DNA from 3 places in the Pseudoalteromonas sp. UG3-2 genome. Region 3 is predicted to be linked to each of the others. Evidence: predicted binding sites of a transcription regulator. Region 3 holds the regulator's gene; each other region holds the start of a gene.

Region 1 (7,636 bases), 1.9 Mb from region 3:
ACAAAAAAACCGAGACACCTTAACGCAGGAAGATTTCTTCTCATTGCTTACTCAGCAGCTGTCTTATCAAGATCCAAGCAAGCCTGCTGACAATGATCAGATGATCGCGCAAATGACCAACTTCACCATGGCAGAAGGTATTTCGAAGTTAAATACGAAATTTGAATCGTTAAGCGCGTCAATGACTTCTAACTCAGCACTGCAAGCGTCTACATTAATTGGCAAAAAAGCATTGCTTGAGTCAAACATGCTTGAACACGGCGATGATGCTTTGTCAAAAGGTTCAGTTATAGTCGAGCAGCCTGTTGAAGAACTTAATATTGGTATTTATGACCAATCCGGAGCCTTGGTAAGAAAACTAGAAATGGGTCCACAGGCTGCAGGTGCAGTTAAGTTTGAGTGGGATGGTAAAAACCAAGATGGTGAACTGATGCCGGACGGTGATTACGAAATTAAAGCTGAGGGGATGATGAATGGTCAATACACTAACTTCCCATCTGCAACGTTTAGAAATATCGATAGTGTTAATGTCAACGGTGCAAATGGCATTGTAATTAATACGAAAGAAGGCGCGGTGCGCTTAACTGATATAGCTGAAATAGCTTAATTTAAAGAATTAACCTTAACAAAGAGGTGACGAAATGAGTTTTAATATTGCACTTACAGGTTTGTCAGCCGCGCAAAAAGACTTAGATGTGACGGCGAACAACATCGCTAACGTGAATACAACAGGCTTTAAAGAGTCTCGAGCTGAATTTGCTGACGTTTATGCAGCATCTGTATTTAGTTCAGGCAAGACTAAAAACGGTGATGGCGCTCAAACTACAATGGTAGCGCAGCAATTTCACCAGGGGTCTCTTAAGTTCACACAAAACTCGCTGGATTTAGCTATTACGGGTGAAGGCTACTTCGCAATGTCTGAAGAGTTTGGCTCTCAAGATTATGCTTTTACTCGAGCAGGAGCATTTAAGTTAAACAAAGATAACTTCATTGTTGATGCCCAGGGTAACTTTTTACAAGGCTTCCCTGTGGATGAGAGTACAGGCGACAATGAGTCGGTCAGTCTTAGCACCGCCAGTGCTATTCAGATCCCTGACTCATCAGGCTCACCAAGAGCAACAACTAATGTCTACTCTTCTTTCAACCTAGATTCTAGAGAGGTTCACAAACCGCTAGCTTTTGACCCAGAGGAAAGTGCGACTTATAACCACTCCACTTCGACAACGGTATACGACTCATTGGGTCAGCCCCATACGATGCAGTTGTTTTTTAAGAAAACAGATGGCATTGCACCGAATGTTGACAACGAGTGGCAGGTGTTTGCAACCTTAGATCAAAAACCTTTTGATTTAAGTGGTCAGGAACAAACCACTACTCCATACACACCAATTACAACCTTTGTATTTGATTCCGCTGGTATTCCTTCTACGACAGATGGCAACCCAAATACGGGCAGTACCTTTAATGAGTTAACATTGCCAAGTGGTGCAGGTGGTGGTGCTGGCTTATCTGACTTGCTTGGAAATGGTGCTAGCTTTCCAAGCGATGTAACCTTGAATTGGCGTGATGAGTCGAATACAACGGGTAAACTACCAACACAATATGCAAGTAAGTACGAGACCAAAGCGCTTGAGCAAGATGGTGCCACAGTAGGTAGGTTGTCAGGTATCGATATCGGTGGTGATGGTAAGATTGTGGCTTCATACAGTAATGGTGATCAGTCTTTCTTGGGTCAAGTAGCCATGGTCAGGTTTCCCAATTCACAAGGATTGCAGCAGGCAGGTAACACCTCTTGGAAGAAAAGCTTAACATCGGGAGAACCCATTGCCGGTGAACCTGGCTCGGGAACGCTTGGTGCAATAAACTCATCCGCCTTAGAGCAATCTAATGTTAATTTAACCAATGAGTTGGTGGACCTTATCAGTGCACAGCGTAACTTTCAGGCCAACTCCCGTGCCTTAGAGGTTAACTCAACGCTACAGCAGAACATTCTGCAGATCCGATAAACTATTATGCCCTCCAAAGGCTGCGCTCGTCGCAGCCTTTTTTATCCCTGTCAAAAACATCACTCATAACTTGGCACTAAGCTTGCAATAACCAATACAAGTTAGAATTTTAAGGGTCATCGTTATGGATAAAATGGTATATATCGCCATGTCAGGCGCGAAGCAAAGCTTACGCGGAGTGGCATTAAAAGCGAATAACCTTGCTAATGCCAATACGACTGGCTTCAAAGCCGATTTTGCGCAAGCCCGCTCAATGCAAGCGTTTGGTGAAGGGTTACCGACTCGAGTGTTTGCTATGCAAGAACGCCCTGGCACCAATATGACCGGTGGCGCTATCGTAGAAACCGGCCGTGAGCTCGATATTGCTGTGGATGATAAGTCTTGGCTCAGTGTGGTGGACGCCAGTGGTGAAGAAGCTTACACCAAGGTAGGCACGCTCAACATCCGTAATGATGGCGCTTTGGTCACCAGTCATGGCCGTCAACTAATTGGCGAAGGCGGTCCTATCGTTCTTCCTATTCCAGTAGATAAAGTGGTGTTTAGTGACGATGGCTCAATTCAAGTAAGGCCCCAAGGCGCCCCTGCCAACTTTTTGGAAGTGGTGGATAGGCTCAAGGTCATTGAAGCAGATAACAGCAAACTGGCGAAAGGCAACGATGGCCTGTTTAGACCAAAAGAAGACAAACTTGAAGACGGCATTTGTGGTTTTTGTGAAATATCACCCACTGCCAAAGTCCAGAGTGGCTTCTTAGAAATGTCCAATGTTAATCCAGTTCACGAGATGGTGGATATGATCAACCATCAGAGACAATTTGAAATGCAAATTAAGCTGATGAAAACAGCTGAAGAAATAGACGAGCGACACACTTCGCTCCTACGCATAGTATAAGCGTGAGGTAAGAGTTATGAATCCTGCACTGTGGATAAGTAAAACCGGCTTAGATGCCCAACAAACCGATATTTCGGTGATTTCGAATAACTTGGCAAACGCCAGTACGGTGGGCTATAAGAAAAGCCGTGCTATTTTCGAAGATCTTTTATATCAAAACATCAACCAGCCAGGCGGGCGCAGCTCTCAAGATACTGAACTGCCTTCAGGCTTGATGCTAGGCGCTGGTGCCAAAGTGGTTGCCAACCAGAAAAACTTTTCTCAAGGCAACATGCTCAGCACTGAAAATTCTCTAGATTGGATGATCCAAGGCCCGGGCTTTTTTGAAATCCAAATGCCTGACGGCACCACGGCGTACTCCCGAAATGGTCAGTTTACCACTGACGAGGAAGGGCGAGTCGTGACCTCTGGTGCGGGTTTCCCATTGCAGCCAGAAATGAATGTGCCAGATGATGCTCAATCCATTACCGTCTCACAAGATGGTGAGGTGTCTGTGCGGGTTAACGGCCAAGCTGAAAACGTGGTCATTGGTCAGCTGGTGATCAGCGACTTTATTAATCCATCGGGTTTAGAACCCATCGGCCAGAACTTGTACACCGAAACCGCGGTAAGTGGTGCGCCAGTGCAAGGCAACCCCAGCGTTGAGGGGCTAGGAAAAATTGTTCAAGGGGCATTAGAAACGTCCAACGTGAATGTCACCGAAGAGCTGGTTAATCTGATTGAAACGCAACGGGTTTATGAAATGAACTCGAAAGTCATCTCATCGGTGGATCAGATGCTTAGTTATATTAATCAGCAGCTTTAATTAGGGGGTAGTATGCGTGCATTATATTTAGCCATCGCAACCGTTGCAGCACTCAGTGGCTGTAGCACAACACAGAATAAACATGTGGTGCGTGATGATCCTTATTATGCACCTATCTACCCAGAAGAAACACAGTCGCAAATGGTCGCTACGGGTTCATTGTTTAATACCCAGTTTTCCAATGATCTATACGCCGATAAAAAAGCGTTGCGGGTAGGAGATATTATTACGGTGGTGTTAAGAGAAACCACGCAAGCGACCAAGGCGGCAAACTCCACGCTGGAAAAAGACAGTGAAGTGTCAGTGGATCCTTTAATAGGCTTGGGGGGAAATGCCATTAATATTGGCAGTGAGGCGATTCAGTTTTCATCGGGCTCGGCCTCTTCTTTTGAAGGAGACTCACAAGCTAATCAGTCTAATAGCCTATTTGGTAATATTTCTGTCAATGTGACGCGTGTTTTACCTAACGGCAACCTAGTGATCCGTGGTGAGAAGTGGCTGACCTTGAATTCTGGCGAGGAGTTTATTCGTTTAGAGGGGCTGGTGCGGCCTCAGGATGTCAAAGCGGATAATACCGTAGAGTCTAACCGTGTTGCTAATGCTCGAATTCAATATTCAGGCAAAGGCGATCAGCAAGAAGTGCAAAGTGCTGGTTGGTTAACGAGCTTCTTTATGAGCGCGATAATGCCATTTTAAGGGTGTAACAAATGAATAAGTCGATAGCAAAACTACTGTTAAGTTCAGCGCTGTTCGCTCTGACTGTGATTTCTTTTGGCAGTAAAGCAGAGCGAGTTAAAGATGTTAGTATGGTTGAAGGCGTGCGTTCAAACCAGTTGGTAGGTTATGGCTTAGTTGTAGGCTTACCGGGCACCGGCGAGCAAACCCGCTTTACCGAGCAAAGCTTCAAAGCAATGTTAAATAGCTTTGGTATTTCGATGCCGGCTAATTTAAAGCCAAAAATTAAAAATGTGGCAGCCGTTGCTGTGCATGCGGATTTACCTCCGTTTGTAAAACCGGGCCAAACCATTGATGTTACTGTGTCTTCTATAGGCAGTGCCGGAAGTTTGCGTGGCGGTACCTTGTTACAGACGTTTTTAAAAGGCGTGGACGGTAATGTCTATGCCATTGCTCAGGGCAGCTTAATTGTCGGCGGCCTAGGTGCTGAAGGGGCTGATGGTAGCCGAGTGGTGATCAACACCCCAACCGTTGGCCGCGTTGCCAATGGCGCTACAGTTGAACGCGCGGTACAAAGTCCGTTTACTCAAGGGGATTATATCACTTTCAATCTCAACAACCCGGATTTCACCACAGCAAAGCGCTTAGCAGACACCATTAATGATTTAGTCGGACCAAACAGTGCGAAACCAATGGATGCGGCTTCGGTAAGGGTAATTGCCCCACGAGACCCATCACAGCGAGTGGCGTATTTATCCACCTTAGAAAATTTAGAGTTTAAACCAGCAGACACCGCTGCCAAAATTATCGTCAACTCGCGTACCGGCACCATTGTGATCGGCAAAAATGTGAAATTACAGCCTGCAGCTATCACTCATGGCGGCCTCACAGTAACCATCGCTGAGCAACAAAATGTTGCGCAACCCAATGCTTTGGCAGAAGGGGAGACTGTGGTGACACAGCAAAGCATCATCGATGTTGATCAAGATGACTCACGGGCCTTTGTGTTTGACCCAGGTGTTAGCCTAGACGATTTAGTCCGCGCTATAAACCAAGTGGGCGCAGCCCCTGGCGATTTAATGGCGATTTTGGAAGCCTTAAAAGAAGCCGGCGCGATTAATGGTCAATTAGTCGTCATATAAAGGTTGTTTTATAATCAATAAGTTAGCCCCACAAATGTGGGGCTTTTTTTTGGTCTGTTTTTTGCATTATCTAAGTATGTGTTTACAACAGTGCTTAACAGTATGAATACCGACCAGCTGAAAAATCAGAGCTTTTTTGACTTAGGCAATCTTGACTCTATCCGTAAGGAGGCGCTTCAAGGTGCTGGCGATAAAAATGCGTCCGATCAGGCATTAGAAAAAGCGGCCAAACAGTTTGAGTCAATTTTTACGCAAATGCTGCTAAAGAGCATGCGTAAAGCCAATGAAGCACTAGAAGATAAAGATAGCCCCTTTAATTCCAGCGGAGTGAAGTTTTTCGAAGAGATGCATGACCAACAATTGGCAATGCATTTGTCAGATAAAGGCAGCTTGGGCTTGGCGGATCTTATTGTGCAGCAACTCTCGCCAAGTACTGAGGGCTTTAAGCCAGCGTCGGTGCTGCGAGGAGATACCGCTTTGCCTGCACGCTCAGAAACCAAGACCAACACCACTGTTAAGCCGAGTGCTGAAGATAGCATGGTGGTGACTAGTCAAACTGCTAATGAACAAGCAGCGAGTTTTTCTTCTCCAGATGAGTTTGTTGAAAAAGTATGGGACTACGCCAAGTCAGCGGCTAAGAAGTTAGGGTTAAACCCAGCAGTCATGGTGGCACAAGCAGCATTGGAAACAGGCTGGGGACAGCACATTATTAATAAAAAAGGCGGTGGCAGTAGCCACAACCTTTTTAACATTAAAGCAGACAGTCGCTGGCAAGGCGACAGTGCCAAAAAGTCGACACTTGAATTTGAGCAAGGTTTGCCAGTGCGCAAACAAGCTGATTTCCGGGCTTATGACTCAATAGCGGATAGCTTTGATGATTACGTCAGTTTCTTAAATGAAAACCCACGTTATCAAGAAGCACTTAATAATACCGCAGAACCTGCAGCCTTTTTAGACTCGTTACAAAAAGCAGGTTATGCAACTGATCCAAATTATGCCGATAAAATTAAGCAGGTATTGAAGCGTGTTGAGCTTCAAAGTATCGCTGCTTCATTGGTACGTTAAGGAGTAGACCCTCATGTCATTTAGCATATATGACATAGCAAATGCCGGTGTAAGAGCTAACTCTGAGCTTTTACAAACCACCAGTAAAAACATCGCCAACGTTAATACCGAGGGCTATGTACGTGAGCGTACTGAGTTCACAACCATGATCGATAATCAAGTGGGTCGTGGTAAAACTTATCGCTTACTAAATGAATTTGCGCAAAAGCAATTAAATAGAGATACCTCTAATAAAGCATTCTTTGATCAGTTTGTAACAGAAGCAAGCCGAGTAGATAGCTTGTTTTCTGAAGAGTCAAACAGCTTATCAACGAGCGTCAATTCGTTTTTTAATAATGTACAAGAAAGTTTAAACCAGCCTTCATCATCTGTAGCACGGTCATTGGTAATGACGGATGCACAAAATTTGACTGATCAAATGGATAGATTGTCAAGCATTGTGGTTGACCAAAAAGCAGTGGTAAATGAGCAGCTAGAAATCTTTTCAGATGAAGCAAATAACCTGATCCAAAATATCAGTGATTTAAATACCAAGATTGCGTCGATTCATGGCAATGAACGTGAGTCATTATCAAGTGGTTTATATAATGAACGTGATAAAGCAATTCGTGACTTATCTGAGTTGATTGATATCGAAACACTCGATGGTAATAACGGTGAAAAGCAAGTGTACTTAGGTTCTGGTCAAGCACTTGTCATGCAAAGTGGCACATTTAATCTGTTTTCATTCAGTGGCGACCCTGATCCGAACTTTAAAGAATTAAAACTTGATGTAAACGGTGGCAAAGCTGTGCCGCTTGAAGTCGATACAAGTAAGTTGAAAGGCAAAATTGGTGGCTTACTTGCATTTCGTGACGATATTTTAGTGCCAGCGCAAAATCAACTTGGTCAAATTGGCTTAGCGTTAGCCGATGCCTTTAACCAACAAAATAGCTTAGGTATGGACGCTAATGGTGAGATTGGCGGTGATATTTTTGCTATTCCAACGGTTGATGCGTTCGGTTATCAAGCTAATACGGGCACATCAACAATGACGGCAACCATTGAACCTGGT
Region 2 (7,636 bases), 1.8 Mb from region 3:
TAGGGCCTTCAGGCCCAGACAATTCATTGACAGTCTCTGCTGTTTTTACTTCATTTTCTTTCGTTTGTGCCCGTAACTGTTCTTCATCGCCATTGCTGAAAACAGTTAATAGGTTGATGAGACTGTCTTCGACTTCTCTTACCAGCTCAATAACGCGTCGAATTACCTGGCCCGTCAAATCTTGATAATCTTGGGCCATCAACACATTGGTCATCAAGCTTTGTAGTTCATCGGTACGGGTTTTAGACGACTGCATAAAGCTGTCAAGATCGTGACACAGAGATTTAAACTCGCCAAGCTCGATATCTCGATTCATTAGGCGATCCCATGTGGGCTTTATTTGTGCTATTTCTTCGGCCAAATCTTGTGCTAAGGGCAAGCTTTCTTCCACCGCGTCCATGGTTTTGTTGGCAGCGCTCTCCGTCAGTTCCATGACGTAATTTAAACGCTGCTTGGCATCCGGTATGGCCTCTGTGGTAAGGTCAGCCAGTCGCGTGTCTAGCTCGAAGTTTTTTAACGACTCATGAAGTTGACGAGTCAACTTACCGACCTCAGCGAAAAGCTCAGATTGCTCTTTGTTTGCAGCCTCTAAAATAAGTTGGTCAGCTTTTTCTTGCTCACCTTGCTCGAGATACTCTACTAGCTGTTTTGCTTGTTCAAGTGTGATTTGAGGCGCAGCATTCACAGACATAGGCCATTCCCCCTTGCTGTTAGCCTAACCGCTCAAATACTTTTTCAAGCTTGGTCTTCAGTGTACCTGCTGTGAACGGTTTAACGATGTAGCCATTTACCCCAGCTTGCGCCGCCGCTACGATCTGCTCTTTTTTTGCTTCCGCCGTTACCATTAGCACTGGAATGTGTTTTAACTTCTCATCTGCACGAATGGCGCGCAGCAGGTCAATGCCCTGCATTCCTGGCATATTCCAATCAGTGACTACAAAGTCAAACTCCTGATTTTGTAGCATCGGAAGTGCTGTACTACCATCATCAGCTTCTTGAACATTGGTAAAGCCTAAATCTCTTAATAGGTTTTTGATTATTCTTCTCATAGTAGAGAAATCATCAACCACGAGAATTTTCATGTTCTTATCCAAAACTTCCTCCAGTGAGGTTCGAACCCAACTATTTATTTACTTTAATTTATCCAGTCATTGATTTTTGCTTTTAGCTTAATCATTGCCTGACCGTGAATTTGACTTACTCGAGATTCACTGACATCGAGAATGGCGCCAATCTCTTTTAAATTCATTTCATCGTTATAGTAAAGTGACAACACCATCGCATCGCGCTCTGGTAAGGATTTTATCGCTTCCACTAAAGACGAATTAAAACGTTCATTTTTAACGTTATTAAACGGTTTGTCTAGCGCAAAGTCGCTGTTGGCAGGGGTTATGACATCTTCATCTACCCCTAAATCCTCAATCCCTATGACTTTGCTGGCATTTACATCATGTAAAATATGATGGTACTCATCTAGCGTAATATCAAGTTTTTCAGCGATTTCAGTGTCTTTTGGCTCTCGCCCGAGGCTTGCTTCAAGCTCTGATATGGCTTCAGCTACCATTCGACTGTTCTTATGAACCGAGCGGGGCGCCCAGTCGCCACGCCGCATTTCATCCAGCATAGCGCCACGAATACGAATGCCAGCAAAGGTTTCAAAGCTGGCTCCTTTACTGGCATCAAAATTCTTTGTGGCTTCAATTAACCCAATCATGCCCGACTGGATTAGATCATCCAGTTGCACACTAGCCGGAAGTCGAGCGATGAGGTGACATGCCACTTTTTTTACCAGAGGTGCATGCCGTTCGACCACTTTATGGATGTGGTCTGTAGTTTGATATCCCGCCGCTCTATTGACCGGTGAAGCCATAATTACCCATTCACTAATTGCTCAATAAAAAATTCTAAATGACCGGAAGGTTGATGTGGAACAGGCCATTTAACCGCTTTCGATGCCAATCCTTTAATTGCCACAGCCGCTGGTGAGCTTGGAAATAAATCGACGATGGCCTTTTGCCGCCGCGACGATTTTCGCATGTTTTCATCAAATGGCACGGTTGCCACTAGCTCTAGGGCAACATCTAAAAATCGGTCCGTTACTTTGGAGAGTTTAGCAAACAACTCTTGTCCCTCACGCAAGCTACGCACCATATTTGCAACAATTTTAAAACGATAGACACCGTGCTCACGACTGAGCACTTTAATTAGCGCGTAAGCGTCCGTAATGGAGGTAGGTTCGTCACACACCACCACAACCACATCTTGGGCAGCGCGGGAAAAGCTTAACACCATGTCAGAGATACCTGCTGCGGTGTCAACAATTAATACGTCAAAGTGGCTATCAAGCTCACTGAATGCTCGAATTAAACCAGCATGTTCCGCTGGGGTCAGCTCAACCATATTTTGCGAGCCTGACGTTGCTGGCACAATTTTAATCCCAGCGGGGCCTTCCACTAAAATTTCTTCTAATTCGCACTCACCTGATAACACATGAGATAAGTTTTTCTCAACCCTAAGGCCTAACATGACATCACAGTTTGCCAAGCCTAAGTCGGCATCCAACACCAATACTCGCTGGCCCTGCTGTCCCATTGCGATGGCCGTGTTTAATGAAACATTGGTTTTACCAACGCCTCCCTTGCCACCGGTAACGGCTATCACTTTTACACCTTGGTTGCTACTTTGACTCATTTTTCGCAGGCCACTTGCTTGATCTAAAACTGTGTTAATCATACATTCCTACTGACTCTGACGCTACAGGTACACGTCGAGAGTGCTGTGCTTTTATTCTTTTTAAATACAATTGCTCGGCTTTTTTGACTAGCTTTTGAGCATTTGCGACGCGAATGTCTTCTGGCACTCGCTGACCGTTAGTAAGATACCCTATTGGCAAGCGATTTTGAATCGCAATACTAATAATCTCGCCCAAACTTAGACTTTCATCAAGTTTTGTGAAAATACAGCCACTTAAATTTACTTTTTTGAAGTGTCTTACGGTTTCTTGAAGCACGTTCATTTGCGCCGTAGCACTCAATACAAGATAACTACGAATATCCACGCGGGCACTGCGCATAAGTGTATTTAACTGCTCAGTTAAGCGCAAATCTCTTTGGCTCATTCCGGCTGTATCTATTAATACTAGACGCTTATTGCGTAAATGATAAAGCACTTCTGCAAGTTCATTGGCATCTTTCACTTGCTTAACCGGGCAACCAATAATGCGACCGTACGTGGCCAGTTGCTCGTAAGCGCCAATTCTGTAAGTGTCTGTGGTGATCAGGGCAACTTTATCGGCACCATATTTTTGTGCCCCAAGAGCAGCTAACTTCGCTACTGTGGTGGTTTTACCAACGCCGGTAGGACCTACCATAGCAAACACCCCACCTTGTCGTAGAATGTCGTTGTTGGTGGTGTGCATTTGATTGATCACCATGTTTAACAATGCATTCCAGGCTTCTTTGCGTGACACATCATCGGGAATAAAGCAGGCCATTTGCTCTGCCACATCTTTATCGATCCCCATGCCTTCTAAGCGGTCAACTAAGCATGCACGAGTTGGGTCGCGGCGCGCCATTTCCTGTCTCATTAATCCTGAAACTTGATGTTCTAGGAGCTGACGAATGGCATTCATTTCTTCACGCATGTCGCTCATTTCATCGCCCTTAGCGCGCTGACTTGGCGCTGGCTCATCGCCAAAACCACTGTCTAAGTCATCCGATTCCGACCAGCTTTGCGACTCGGCAAAGTCATCGTCTTCAAAGTCAAAAGATTGGCGACTTGGTTGCGGCTTGCTGTGATAACTCGGTTGAGCTGAGCGTTGTGGTTGACGCTGAGGTTCTTGCTTTGTCGCCAACATTTGCTCAGTATCAATACCAGACTGTGAAAACATTGACGCCAATTCTGGTGAACGCGGCCGTGGAGCTTGGCGCTCTAACAAGGCTTCTAAGCTATCAGCCACTTGCGCTTGTTTGCTCGGTTGCGCTTGACGTGGCTCAGGGCGTACAAAACGACTAGGCTGTTGTTTAGCTGGCGCTTCGTTGTTTGTAGCAGGCGCTGGTGATTGGGGCTTAGGCGCTGCAGCACGGTCATTATCCACAGCGGCAACAATTTCAACACCGTCAGCCAGCTTTTTGTTAGACATGATAACCGCATCCGCGCCTAACTCTTCTTTCACTTCATTTAAAGCCGTACGCATATCTTTTGCGAAAAAACGTTTAATTTTCATGTTACAGCCCCTTTATCCTCTATTGTCCAACCGAGCTCACAATCTTGATTTGTCTTTCTTCCGGTACTTCTTGATACGACATCACTCTTAAGCCCGGGATAGTGTGTTTAACAAATCGAGATAGCACACTTCTTAACATACCTGAGGTTAATAAGATGGACGGGTCACCTAGCATTTCTTGGTTATGGTGCGCTTCTCGTAATGACTCTTGAAGCCGCTCCGCCAAGCCAGGTTCGATACCTGCCCCCTCATCACCTGCGTTCTGAAGTGACTGATGCAACATCTGTTCCAACTCAGGCGCCAATGTTATGACAGGGATTTCTTCTTCGCCGCCAACCGCGTCTTGAACGATTAATCTGCGCAGTGAAATTCGCACTGCAGCCGTAAGTACATCGGGGTCTTGGCTTCTTGGACCATACTCAACTAGGGTCTGAACAATAGAGCGCATATCGCGAATGGCTACGCCTTCATTGAGTAAGTTTTGCAGTACTTTTACCACTGTTGTTAGCGGTAGAATATCCGGCACGAGTCCTTCCACTAAACGTGGGTGGCTCTTGGCGAGCATATCGAGTAGGTTTTGCACTTCTTCATGGCCCAGCAACAATGAAGCATTGTTGGTTAGCAACTGACTAATGTGAGTGGCCACCACGGTTGCAGCATCCACCACTGTGTAGCCCAATGAGTGCGCTTCGTCTTTCTGATCCGGCTTAATCCATACTGCATCCAAACCAAACGCCGGATCTTTGGTTTCAATGCCTTTAATGGGGCCAAATACTTGGCCGGGATTAATGGCTAATTCATCACCATGTTTCAGTTCACCGTTTCCTGAGCCCACGCCCATTAGAGTAATATTGTAGGCATTGGGATCGAGCTCTAAGTTATCGCGGATATGCACTGGTGGCACCAAGAAGCCCAACTCTTGCGAAAGCTTCTTACGAACCCCTTTAATGCGACTTAATAGCTCGCCACCTTGTGCTTGGTCAACCAAAGGAATGAGTCGGTAGCCCACCTCAAGTCCGATCACATCAACCGGCTGCACATCGTCCCAGCCCAGCTCTTTTTGTTCTTGCTGTTGCGCGCCTTTGCCCTGAGCTCCGCTGGCTTCTTGTTCGGCTTTCTCGATTTCCGCTTTTTTCTTTTGTTGCTGAGTGTAATACGCAATATAGCCAAGCAGCGCGCCTAAACTTAAAAAAGCCACATGAGGCATGCCAGGGACGAGACCCATAGTGATAAGGATCCCAGAGGCAATAAACAGTGATTTTTCATTGCCTAACTGAGTTTTAAATTGATCGCCCATGTTGTGCGACTCGTTTTGTCGCGTCACAACAATGGCAGTACCAATCGACAACAATAAAGAAGGAATCTGTGCAACCAGGCCATCCCCTATGGTCAGCATGGTATACACTTCCATGGCCCGACCAAAAGTTAAGTCGTGTTGGATCATACCAACAAATAAGCCACCGATGATATTAATTGCTAGGATCACTATCCCCGCAATGGCATCGCCTTTAACGAATTTACTGGCACCATCCATCGAGCCATAGAAGTCAGCCTCTCGAGTTACTTCATCACGACGAGTTCTGGCCTCTTCAGCAGAGATGAAGCCAGCATTTAAGTCGGCATCAATGGCCATTTGTTTACCAGGCATGGCATCCAGGGTAAAACGTGCAGACACTTCCGAAATCCGCCCGGCACCTTTGGTAATAACCACGAAGTTAATGATGATAAGAATAAGGAACACCACCAAACCAACGGCGTAGTTACCGCCAATCACCACGCTACCAAAAGCCTCGATCACTTTACCTGCAGCGTCCCCACCAGTATGACCTTCTAGTAGTACCACTCGAGTACTGGCAACATTCAGTGCTAAGCGCATAATGGTGGCGATTAGCAACACCGCCGGGAACATGCCAAATTCCAGTGGTTTCATGGTGTAAACCGTGACTAAAAGAACCACCAGTGCAAGTGCTATATTGAAAGAAAAAAGAATGTCGAGTAAGAATGGCGGTAACGGTAAAATCACCATACCCAAGGCCGCAAGTACCAGCAATGGAGTACCAACGCCCTTAGCATATTCTTTTTTATCTCGATTGAGTTGTTCTAAAACCGCTTTAAATTCCATAACTTAACACATGCAAAAAATTGACACACAGTGAATAAAGCAATATATATTCCAAGTGTGTCGTCAGTGCTTGTATGCAATCTATTTTACTGAATTAAGGAAGCCGGGTTGCAGCTAAATAATGGTGTCGAGAGCGATGCTTCTACCCTGTGGGGTTCAGGGTAAACTCGCCAGCGAAATACTCTTTTATGTTCGCGATTAGTGCTTCAGATCATCTGGGATAGGCAAATCTTTACTCAGTGCGGTCGGTCGCTTGCCTCTGCCTTTTTGGAAACGGCTCAGCTGGAAAACATAGGCCAGTACTTGTGCCACCGCGGTAAACAATTGCTCTGGAATTTGATCGCCCACTTCTGTGGTGTGATATAAAGAACGAGTTAGTATCGGTGACTCAACAATAGGTACTTCGTTGCCTTTGGCAATTTTTCGTATTTGCATCGCCAGTTCATCCACCCCTTTGGCAATAACAATAGGGGCGCCGGCCTTTTCAGTATCGTATTTTAGTGCCACTGAGTAATGGGTTGGGTTGGTCACCACCACATCAGCATCAGGCACTTCTTGCATCATTCTGCGTTGGGACATTTCGCGCTGTGTACGGCGAATGCGCGCTTTAATTTGTGGATCACCCTCAGAGTTTTTATATTCATCTTTGACTTCTTGCAGCGTCATTTTTAGCTGCTTATGATGATTATAACTTTGATACGGCGCATCAATCGCAGAAATAACGATCATGGTACAACTCAAGGCCAAAAACATCCAAGCCAATATTTCTAGGGCATGCTCAATACTGGCAGGGATCTGTTCAATACTCAGGTGCAGTATTTCGTCGAAGTAGAGATTAATCAGTAAAATAGCGCAGCCTGCCACCAGCACAAACTTTAAGATTGATTTTAATAGCTCGATAGCGGCTTGCGGCCCCAGCATTCGCTTAATGCCCTTAGCTGGAGACATTTTACTGGCTTTAGGGGCGGCAGCTTTCCAAGAAAAGTTAAAGCCGCCTAATAAAGTATTACCAACAATGCCGGCAATGGCGATAATAAAAACGAACATCGACATAGGAAAAATTAACTCACCAAAGACTTCGCCCCACAGGGCAAACATTTTGGTGGTGTCATAGGTTTCGTTACGATTGAGAGTTAGCATGCGACCCATGACATTATAGAGCCCTTTGGCTATACCCGGACCATACATTAACAGCGCGATAGCAGAAAACATCAGCACGAAGGTCGTGCCAAGCTCTTTAGAGCGTGCCACTTGCCCCTTTTTCTTGGAGTCGTCAATTTTTTTCTGGG
Region 3 (7,636 bases):
CACTCATTATCGTCTCCTTGGATAACCGCGTAAAGCTCTTGATCGGTCTTGGCGTGCCGTAGCTGTTTACAAAACGATTTGTCTTGCAGTTTTTCAGCTATAGCAGCTAAAGTTTTTAAATGTTCTTCATTATTGCCCTCAGGGACAATAAACGCGACAAAAATGTCCACGGGTTGTTTATCGATTGCTTCAAAGGAGATCGGCTGCTTACTGACCAGTACCATCGCTAGGATCTCTTCAATACCTTGAACCCGACCATGAGGTATGGCTATGCCTTTACCAATCCCAGTACTGCCGAGTTTTTCCCGTGTCATTAAGGCATCGAGAATGACGTGTTTACCGACATCAGGCAGTTGCTTGTGGGCCAACTCGCTGATGTACTCGAGGATCCTTTTTTTGCTATTAAAAAGGACCGCAGCTTTGCTACAGTCCTTGTTCACTAATGTGCATAATTTCATTTTAGTGTCGAGTGAGCTTCTCTTTGTGTTTGATAACTTGACGGTCTAGCTTATCAATGAGCTTATCAATCGCCGCATACATGTCTTGATGCTCGGTTGATGCAAACAGCTCACCGCCGTTGACGTGTAATGTTGCCTCTGCCTTTTGTACCAGCTTTTCAACATCAAGGATCACGTGAACGTTATTTATATGATCAAAATGCCTCTCTAGCTTCGCAAACTTGTTGGTGACATAGTCTCGTAATGAGTCTGTGATTTCTACATGGCGACCAGTTAGATTTAGTTGCATAAGCATTTTCCTTCTTGGTTTTTTACGTCTTAAATCAAGCTTTTGCGTTGATTTGACGGTGGAATGGCTAGGGATTCACGATATTTTGCAATCGTACGTCTCGCTACCTTAATTCCTTGCTCAGCTAAAATATCTGCAATTTTGCTATCGCTTAATGGCTTAGCGGTATTTTCTGCAGCTATTAGCTTCTTGATGAGCGCTCTAATCGCGGTAGATGAGCACTCACCGCCGTTTTCGGTACTTACATGGCTAGAGAAGAAATACTTTAACTCAAAGATACCACGAGGCGTATGCATATACTTCTGGGTGGTGACACGAGAAATTGTAGACTCATGCATATCAACCATCTCAGCGACATCATTAAGTACCATAGGGCGCATTGCCTCAGGGCCATGTTCAAAGAATGCCTGTTGTTGTTGGACAATGCAATTGGTTACTTTTAATAAAGTATCATTACGGCTTTCTAAGCTTTTAATAAACCACTTAGCTTCTTGTAAGTGGGAGCGAATAAATTGGCTATCAGCACTAGAGCGAGCGGTTCTAGACATGGCCGCATAATGGTCATTAACGCGGATTTTCGGCATAGCATCTGGGTTGAGTTCAACTACCCAGCGACCTTTTACTTTTTTTACCGAGACATCAGGAATGACGTACTCAGGCTCTTCACGAATAATGCTGGCGGCCGGTTTGGGGTTGAGGCTATGAATAAGAGTCATCACCTCTTTCAACTCAGCTTCTTTGAGCCGGGTTTTTTTCGCTAAAGTACGGTAATCTCGGCTCGCCAACAGATCGATGTGCTCGGTAAGGATCATTTTGGTTTCTGCCAGCCAAGGCGTCTCTGGTGCAAATTGGTTAAGCTGAATACACAAACACTCTTGCAAGCTACGCGCGGCAACACCGACAGGGTCAAACAGCTGCACACGCTTGAGTACGGCTTCCACCTCGTCTAATTCTATCGGTTCCTCTGCTTCTGCGTCATTAATGCTGTCGAGAATGTCTTCACAGCTTAGGGTAAGTAATCCTGAGACATCTACCGCCTCAATGATAGCAATAGCAATGGCTCTATCCGTGGGACTAAAAGGAGTGAGCTCTAATTGCCACATCAAATAGTCATGCAGCGACTCAGACGTTTCTCCTTGATAAACATTATCATCATCAGGAAGAGGTGCAGAGCTGGCAACAGGGGCTGCACTCATATACTCATCCCAAGTGACGTCCATGGCTAAGTCATCGCTGACCGTGTCTTTACTCATGGCGGTATCAGAATCGAGCTCATAATCACTGACAGGCGCTTCTTCCTGAGATGCTTGACCTTCGTCTGCAGCGGATTTTTCTTGGTTGTTTTGCTCCAAGCTTTCGGTATCAGCGTTTTCACCTTCTTCCACTTCTAGCAACGGATTGCTATCCAGTGCTTCTTGGATTTCCTGTTGCAAATCCAACGTACTGAGCTGCAGCAAGCGAATCGCCTGTTGCAGTTGTGGAGTCATTGTAAGTTGCTGCCCCATGCGCAGCTGTAATGATTGCCTCATGTATCTTTAACAATCCCTTTTAACAGTTATTATTACTACGTCTTAACTATAGCTTGAATTGTTCGCCTAGGTAGACATCTCTTACGGTTTGATCGGCTAAAACGTGTTCTGGCGTACCTGATGCGATTAATTCCCCATGTGAAACAATATAAGCTTTTTCACATACATCAAGGGTTTCCCTGACATTATGATCCGTAATTAGCACGCCAATGCCACGATTTTTTAAGTGTTCAATAATGGTCTTTATATCTAACACCGAAATGGGATCAACACCAGCAAAAGGTTCATCAAGGAGAATAAATTTCGGGTTGGCCGCCAGTGCTCGGGCGATCTCTACTCGACGTCGTTCACCACCAGACAATGCCATTCCCTGTGAGTCGCGAATATGCTGGATATTAAACTCATCTAATAGTTCATTGAGTTCGGTTTCGCGTTGGGCCTTGGTTAAGTCCTTACGGGTCTCTAAAATGGCCATTAAGTTTTGGTATACGGAAAGCTTACGAAAAATCGAGGACTCTTGGGGTAAATAGCCGATCCCCATTCGGGCACGGCTGTGCATTGGCAATAACGTGATGTCTTCATCATTGATGCTAATTTCACCTTTGTCGCTAGGCACTAAGCCTACGATCATATAAAACGTGGTGGTTTTGCCAGCGCCATTAGGCCCTAATAAACCGACAATGCTGCCAGCTTCAACGCTTAACTCAACATTTTTGACCACCTGTCGGCCTTTGTAGCTTTTGGCAAGCCCCGTTGCTGTTAATACGCTCATGGATTGTTACCTTGCGATGGTTCTTTTTCTTTTTTGTTTTCATCGCCCTCATTAACCGGCACTAATACCGTTCTGACCCTGGAGTCTTGTTGTCCTGAACGTTCTGCGCTGATCAGTTGTTGTTCAATATCATAGGTGATGACCTGAGCATTAATTTTTTGTCCTGCTTGGCTAATTTCGGCGTCACCGGAAATGACTAGCGTCAGTGCTGCGACGTCGTAACGAATTTCATTGGCTTTAGCCTCTAATAAACTACCATCCGCTTGCTTTTCACTAAAAATAGCTGGGCTTCCGGTGGCAACCAATAATTGTTTGTTGGTGCCAAGCTCTGCGCGACGATGGACCTCTAGGCGGTCGGCTTGGATTTTTCTGTCACCATGGATAATCACCACGTTTTGCTCAAAAATACCAATGTTGCTCTGTAGCTGGGCTTGCTGTCTGCCGGAATCAATGATGACTTCATTTTGCTCCGCGGCGAGCGCGCTGGTAGCGGCAGCTAATAAGCCTAAAAAAACGAGTTTGTTCATTACTTTACTGGTCATAATAAATTGTCTTAGTGTGATTGATGAGTTCGATCACTTGGTTGTGTAAATCCGCATGCAGGCCTTTTCCGGTGATCTTAACACTAGGACCTGTAATAATGACTGGATGTTCCGACTTCATCAATTTTTGCTTAATATCGACTCTGACATTATCGGCGTTAATATCGCTTATCATGGCGTTTGGCACTAAGTTTTGTGCTAGTACCTGGCCCTCTAAAATCAGGGTGTTGTTTTCATATAACGTGGCTTCAAGGGCGCTAATGCGCCAATTTTGCTCGCCGTTGTACAAAGTGAAAATGGGTTTCTCAAAATGGCTAAAACCAAGGTCTTGATAGAGTTCCATCTTATCTGCCGTGACTTGGTAGTTGAGCAAGCCATTTTCACTGTAGGTGGTTTGTTGTAATGCGGTGGCGACATAGTCAGGTTTAGCCAGCGGCTCATCTCCTTGGCTTTTGCGGCTAGTATCTTGGTTGAACATGGGAGACCACATCCACACCATGATGGCTGCGAAAACAATAAGTAAGATGACACGAAGTACGGTCATGCACTGACACCTTTGGTGGTTAGGCTATGACCTTGGCTTAACATCAATAAGTCGGTGAGCTCTCGCACTGCGCCAAAGCCCCCTGGCTGCAAGGTAATGTAATCTGAAATCTGTTTAATCACCGGGTGAGCATCGTTGACCGCTACAGCAAAACCCACTTGCGCCATTACTGGCAAATCTGGGCCGTCATCGCCTATGTAGGCAATGTCACTGTCGCTTAGATTGAGTGTGTTTTTCAGTGCTTGATAGGCTTGCAACTTGTCCTCTTGGCCTTGATAAATGTGCTTTACATTCAAGCTAGTCATACGCTGCTGAACAATTTGTGAATGGCGACCGGTAATAACGGCCACTTCAACGCCACTGTCAATGAGCGCTTTGACGCCAAATCCATCTTTGGTATTAAACGCTTTTAGTTCTTCGCCATTATTGCCTAAGTATATGCGACCATCGGAAAAAACACCGTCAATGTCGCAAATAAGTAATTTAATTTTGCTGGCTTGCTGCCAAGCGGACTCAGATATGGGCTGATATAAATCTTTAAACTGCATTATAACACTCCTGCTCGCAGCAAATCTTGAGTATTCAAAGCACCAATCGGGCTGTTGTTATCATCCACCACAATTAAGCCATTGATGCGCTTTTTTTCCATAATATTAAGCACTTCAGCTGCCAACATATTGGCTTTCCCGGTGGTGCATTTGGCCGTCATTACTTGGGTGATGGGGGTGCTATGAATATCGATTTTTTGCTCGATAATACGACGCAAGTCACCATCGGTAAAAATCCCTTTAAGGCATTTGTGGTCATCGATAATGGCGGTCATACCTAAGCCTTTAGCTGACATTTCAAATAAGGCCTCTTTCACTGTACTGAGCTCATGGACCATAGGGATAGTATCCCCGCTGTGCATCACATCATTGAGTGTCAGTAGTAAGCGTTTGCCAAGGCTGCCACCAGGGTGAGAAAGGGCAAAGTCATCCGCGGTGAAGCCTCGTGCTTCGAGTAAAGCGACCGCCATGGCATCGCCCATCACTAAGGTCGCTGTGGTGCTGGCCGTGGGCGCTAATCCTAGTGGGCACGCCTCTTTAGACACTTTAACACAGACATGCACCGTGGCATTTTTCGCCATCGTTGATTCTGGGTTTCCGGTCATGGCAATGACCGGGGCGCCAAGGCGTTTGATCACCGGTAGAATTGACACCACCTCTTGGGTTTCCCCTGAGTTGGAAATCATGACAATGACGTCATCCGCAGTGATCATGCCTAAATCGCCGTGACTGGCCTCTCCTGGGTGCACGAAAAACGCTGGGCTGCCAGTGCTGGCTAGGGTCGCGGCTATCTTGTTACCAATATGGCCCGATTTTCCCATACCAACGACAATAATTCGACCCTGACAATTAAACATGAGTTCACAGGCTGCAGCAAACTCTGAGTCGACAAAACGCTGCACTTCTTCGATTGCAGCGAGCTCGGTTGCAAAAACGTGCTTGGCAGAAGCAATGAAATGATGTGTTGACACAGCCAGTTCCTAAATAATGTAATAAATGTACGCCGTAAATCCAGCTAGCAAGCAGCCACCTTCAATACGGTTGATGCGACGTTTGCCAGTGATGCTCAGGCTCATAAGCAATAACAACAGTGTGGCACCAAGCATGATATAAATATCTCGCGACGCTATATTTAAATCTAAATTAGCGGGGTTGATAATGCCAGCAATGGATAAAACAGCGAGGATATTAAAAATATTGGAGCCAATGATGTTGCCCAGGGCTAAGTCATCTTCATTTTTCAGCACCCCAGCAATACAGGCTGCTAATTCCGGCAAACTGGTACCAATGGCAATGATGGTCAGTCCAATTAATAGATCGCTCATGCCAAAGTATTTGGCAATATCCACCGCAGCACCGACTAAATAATCGGCACTAATTGGTAATAGCACCATGCCGACAACGAGCCAAAAAACGGCTTTTTGGGTGGGGATATTATCGGGCACTTCGTCGCAAGCTTCGCTGACTAAGGGGTCATCACTTTGGCCGCCACTGTTTTTGGTGACGATAATTAGCGCCACAATAAAGGTGATAAAGCCCACTAACAAGACCACCCCTTCGCTGAAGCTAAAGGCGTTATCACTGACGATGTACCAAGCACCTAGGGAAACCAGAATTAATAGCGGCATTTCTCGGCGTAAAATACCGGAGCCGACAGATAATGGCCTCAGTAGAGCGGTGATCCCCAGCACCAATAAAATATTGGCAATATTAGAGCCAATGGCGTTGCCTACCGCGGTGTCGGTTTTGTCTGCGAGAGCAGCTTGTGCAGCCACCATCATTTCTGGTGCAGAAGAGCCCATGGCAACAATGGTTAACCCTACGATTAAGGTTGGCACGCCAAAGTTACGTGCTAACGCTGCGGCTCCGAATACAAAACGATCGGCACTCCAAACTAAGGCGATAAAGCCCAGAACCAGAATAACAAACGATAGAACCATAAACCTCTAGCCAGAAACGGATTTAAATTTTCGTAGATACTACCAAAAGCGCCATCGAAAGTATAAGTAAACCGCGACATTTACAAACTTACAAAAATTTACCAAAACGATTTTCCATCTTGATTGAAAAAAAAGTATCATATAGGGATGAATTTAGTCTCGATCTGGAGAGCGACTTGTCGCAGTCAATTGTAGAAGTCAAGGATGTAACCTTTTCTCGAGGTGAAAGGATCATCTACAAAAACATGAGCTTTTCCGTACCCAAGGGCAAAATTACCGCCATTATGGGGCCAAGCGGGATTGGTAAAACCACCATGTTGCGCCTGATTGGTGGTCAGCTTAAGCCGGACTCCGGTGATATTGTTTTTGCTGGCAACAGCATTCCTAAAATGTCTCGAACCGCACTCTATCAAGCAAGAACTCGCATGAGCATGTTATTTCAAAGTGGTGCCTTGTTTACCGATATGAGTGTGTTTGATAACGTGGCTTTTCCACTGCGAGAGCATACCGAGTTATCAGAAGAACTGATCCGCCTTGTTGTGTTAATGAAGCTGCAAGCGGTGGGCTTGCGTGGTGCAAAAGACATGCAACCAGCTGAGCTCTCCGGCGGTATGGCGCGCCGTGCGGCTTTGGCTCGAGCCATAGCATTAGACCCTGAACTTATCATGTATGATGAGCCATTCGCAGGCCAAGATCCTATTTCAATGGGAGTGTTGGTGCGGTTAATTAAATCCCTCAATGAAGTGCTGGGCTTGTCTTCCCTCATTGTTACCCACGATGTTACTGAGGTACTCAGTATTGCCGATCACGTGGTCATAATTGCCGATCAAGGCGTGATTGGGTCAGGCACACCCGAACAAATGTTGCAGCATGAATCAGAATTGGTGCAGCAATTCCTGCAAGGCTTGGCTGATGGCCCAGTGCCATTTCATTATGAAGCGCCGGATTATCAGCAAGCGTTGTTATCTGGAGGTGTCAAATGATGGATTTACTTCAGCGCCTTGGTCATAAAAC

Evidence for each region. Region 3 encodes sigma-54, which starts transcription at its own class of promoters, with help from an activator protein. Its sites were predicted from a motif close to GTTGGCACGNNNNTNGNNT; they were not measured.
Region 1: R3P39_RS03635 (flagellar basal body rod protein FlgF) is a predicted target of sigma-54. The motif match lies at 2,076-2,094, and genes of this name have one in related genera.
Region 2: flhA (flagellar biosynthesis protein FlhA) is a predicted target of sigma-54. The motif match lies at 6,385-6,403, and genes of this name have one in related genera.

Annotation. Positions count from the first base shown of each region.
Region 1 is NZ_JAWLJU010000002.1:68,937-76,572, forward strand. Features, by position in the region: gene R3P39_RS03625 (flagellar hook assembly protein FlgD) at 1-607, shown strand, start outside; gene flgE (flagellar hook protein FlgE) at 642-2,006, shown strand; gene R3P39_RS03635 (flagellar basal body rod protein FlgF) at 2,131-2,895, shown strand; gene flgG (flagellar basal-body rod protein FlgG) at 2,912-3,700, shown strand; gene flgH (flagellar basal body L-ring protein FlgH) at 3,713-4,396, shown strand; gene R3P39_RS03650 (flagellar basal body P-ring protein FlgI) at 4,408-5,517, shown strand; gene flgJ (flagellar assembly peptidoglycan hydrolase FlgJ) at 5,620-6,582, shown strand; gene flgK (flagellar hook-associated protein FlgK) at 6,596-7,636, shown strand, end outside.
Region 2 is NZ_JAWLJU010000002.1:110,541-118,176, reverse strand. Features, by position in the region: gene R3P39_RS03865 (protein phosphatase CheZ) at 1-691, opposite strand, end outside; gene cheY (chemotaxis response regulator CheY) at 711-1,094, opposite strand; gene R3P39_RS03855 (RNA polymerase sigma factor FliA) at 1,136-1,870, opposite strand; gene R3P39_RS03850 (MinD/ParA family protein) at 1,873-2,733, opposite strand; gene flhF (flagellar biosynthesis protein FlhF) at 2,726-4,225, opposite strand; gene flhA (flagellar biosynthesis protein FlhA) at 4,245-6,347, opposite strand; gene flhB (flagellar biosynthesis protein FlhB) at 6,546-7,636, opposite strand, start outside.
Region 3 is NZ_JAWLJU010000002.1:1,954,913-1,962,548, reverse strand. Features, by position in the region: gene ptsN (PTS IIA-like nitrogen regulatory protein PtsN) at 1-458, opposite strand, end outside; gene rapZ (RNase adapter RapZ) at 1-7, opposite strand, end outside; gene hpf (ribosome hibernation promoting factor) at 460-747, opposite strand; gene R3P39_RS11945 (RNA polymerase factor sigma-54) at 777-2,276, opposite strand; gene lptB (LPS export ABC transporter ATP-binding protein) at 2,323-3,048, opposite strand; gene lptA (lipopolysaccharide transport periplasmic protein LptA) at 3,045-3,590, opposite strand; gene lptC (LPS export ABC transporter periplasmic protein LptC) at 3,580-4,134, opposite strand; gene kdsC (3-deoxy-manno-octulosonate-8-phosphatase KdsC) at 4,131-4,682, opposite strand; gene R3P39_RS11920 (KpsF/GutQ family sugar-phosphate isomerase) at 4,682-5,593, opposite strand; gene R3P39_RS11915 (calcium/sodium antiporter) at 5,663-6,622, opposite strand; gene R3P39_RS11910 (ATP-binding cassette domain-containing protein) at 6,799-7,605, shown strand; gene mlaE (lipid asymmetry maintenance ABC transporter permease subunit MlaE) at 7,602-7,636, shown strand, end outside.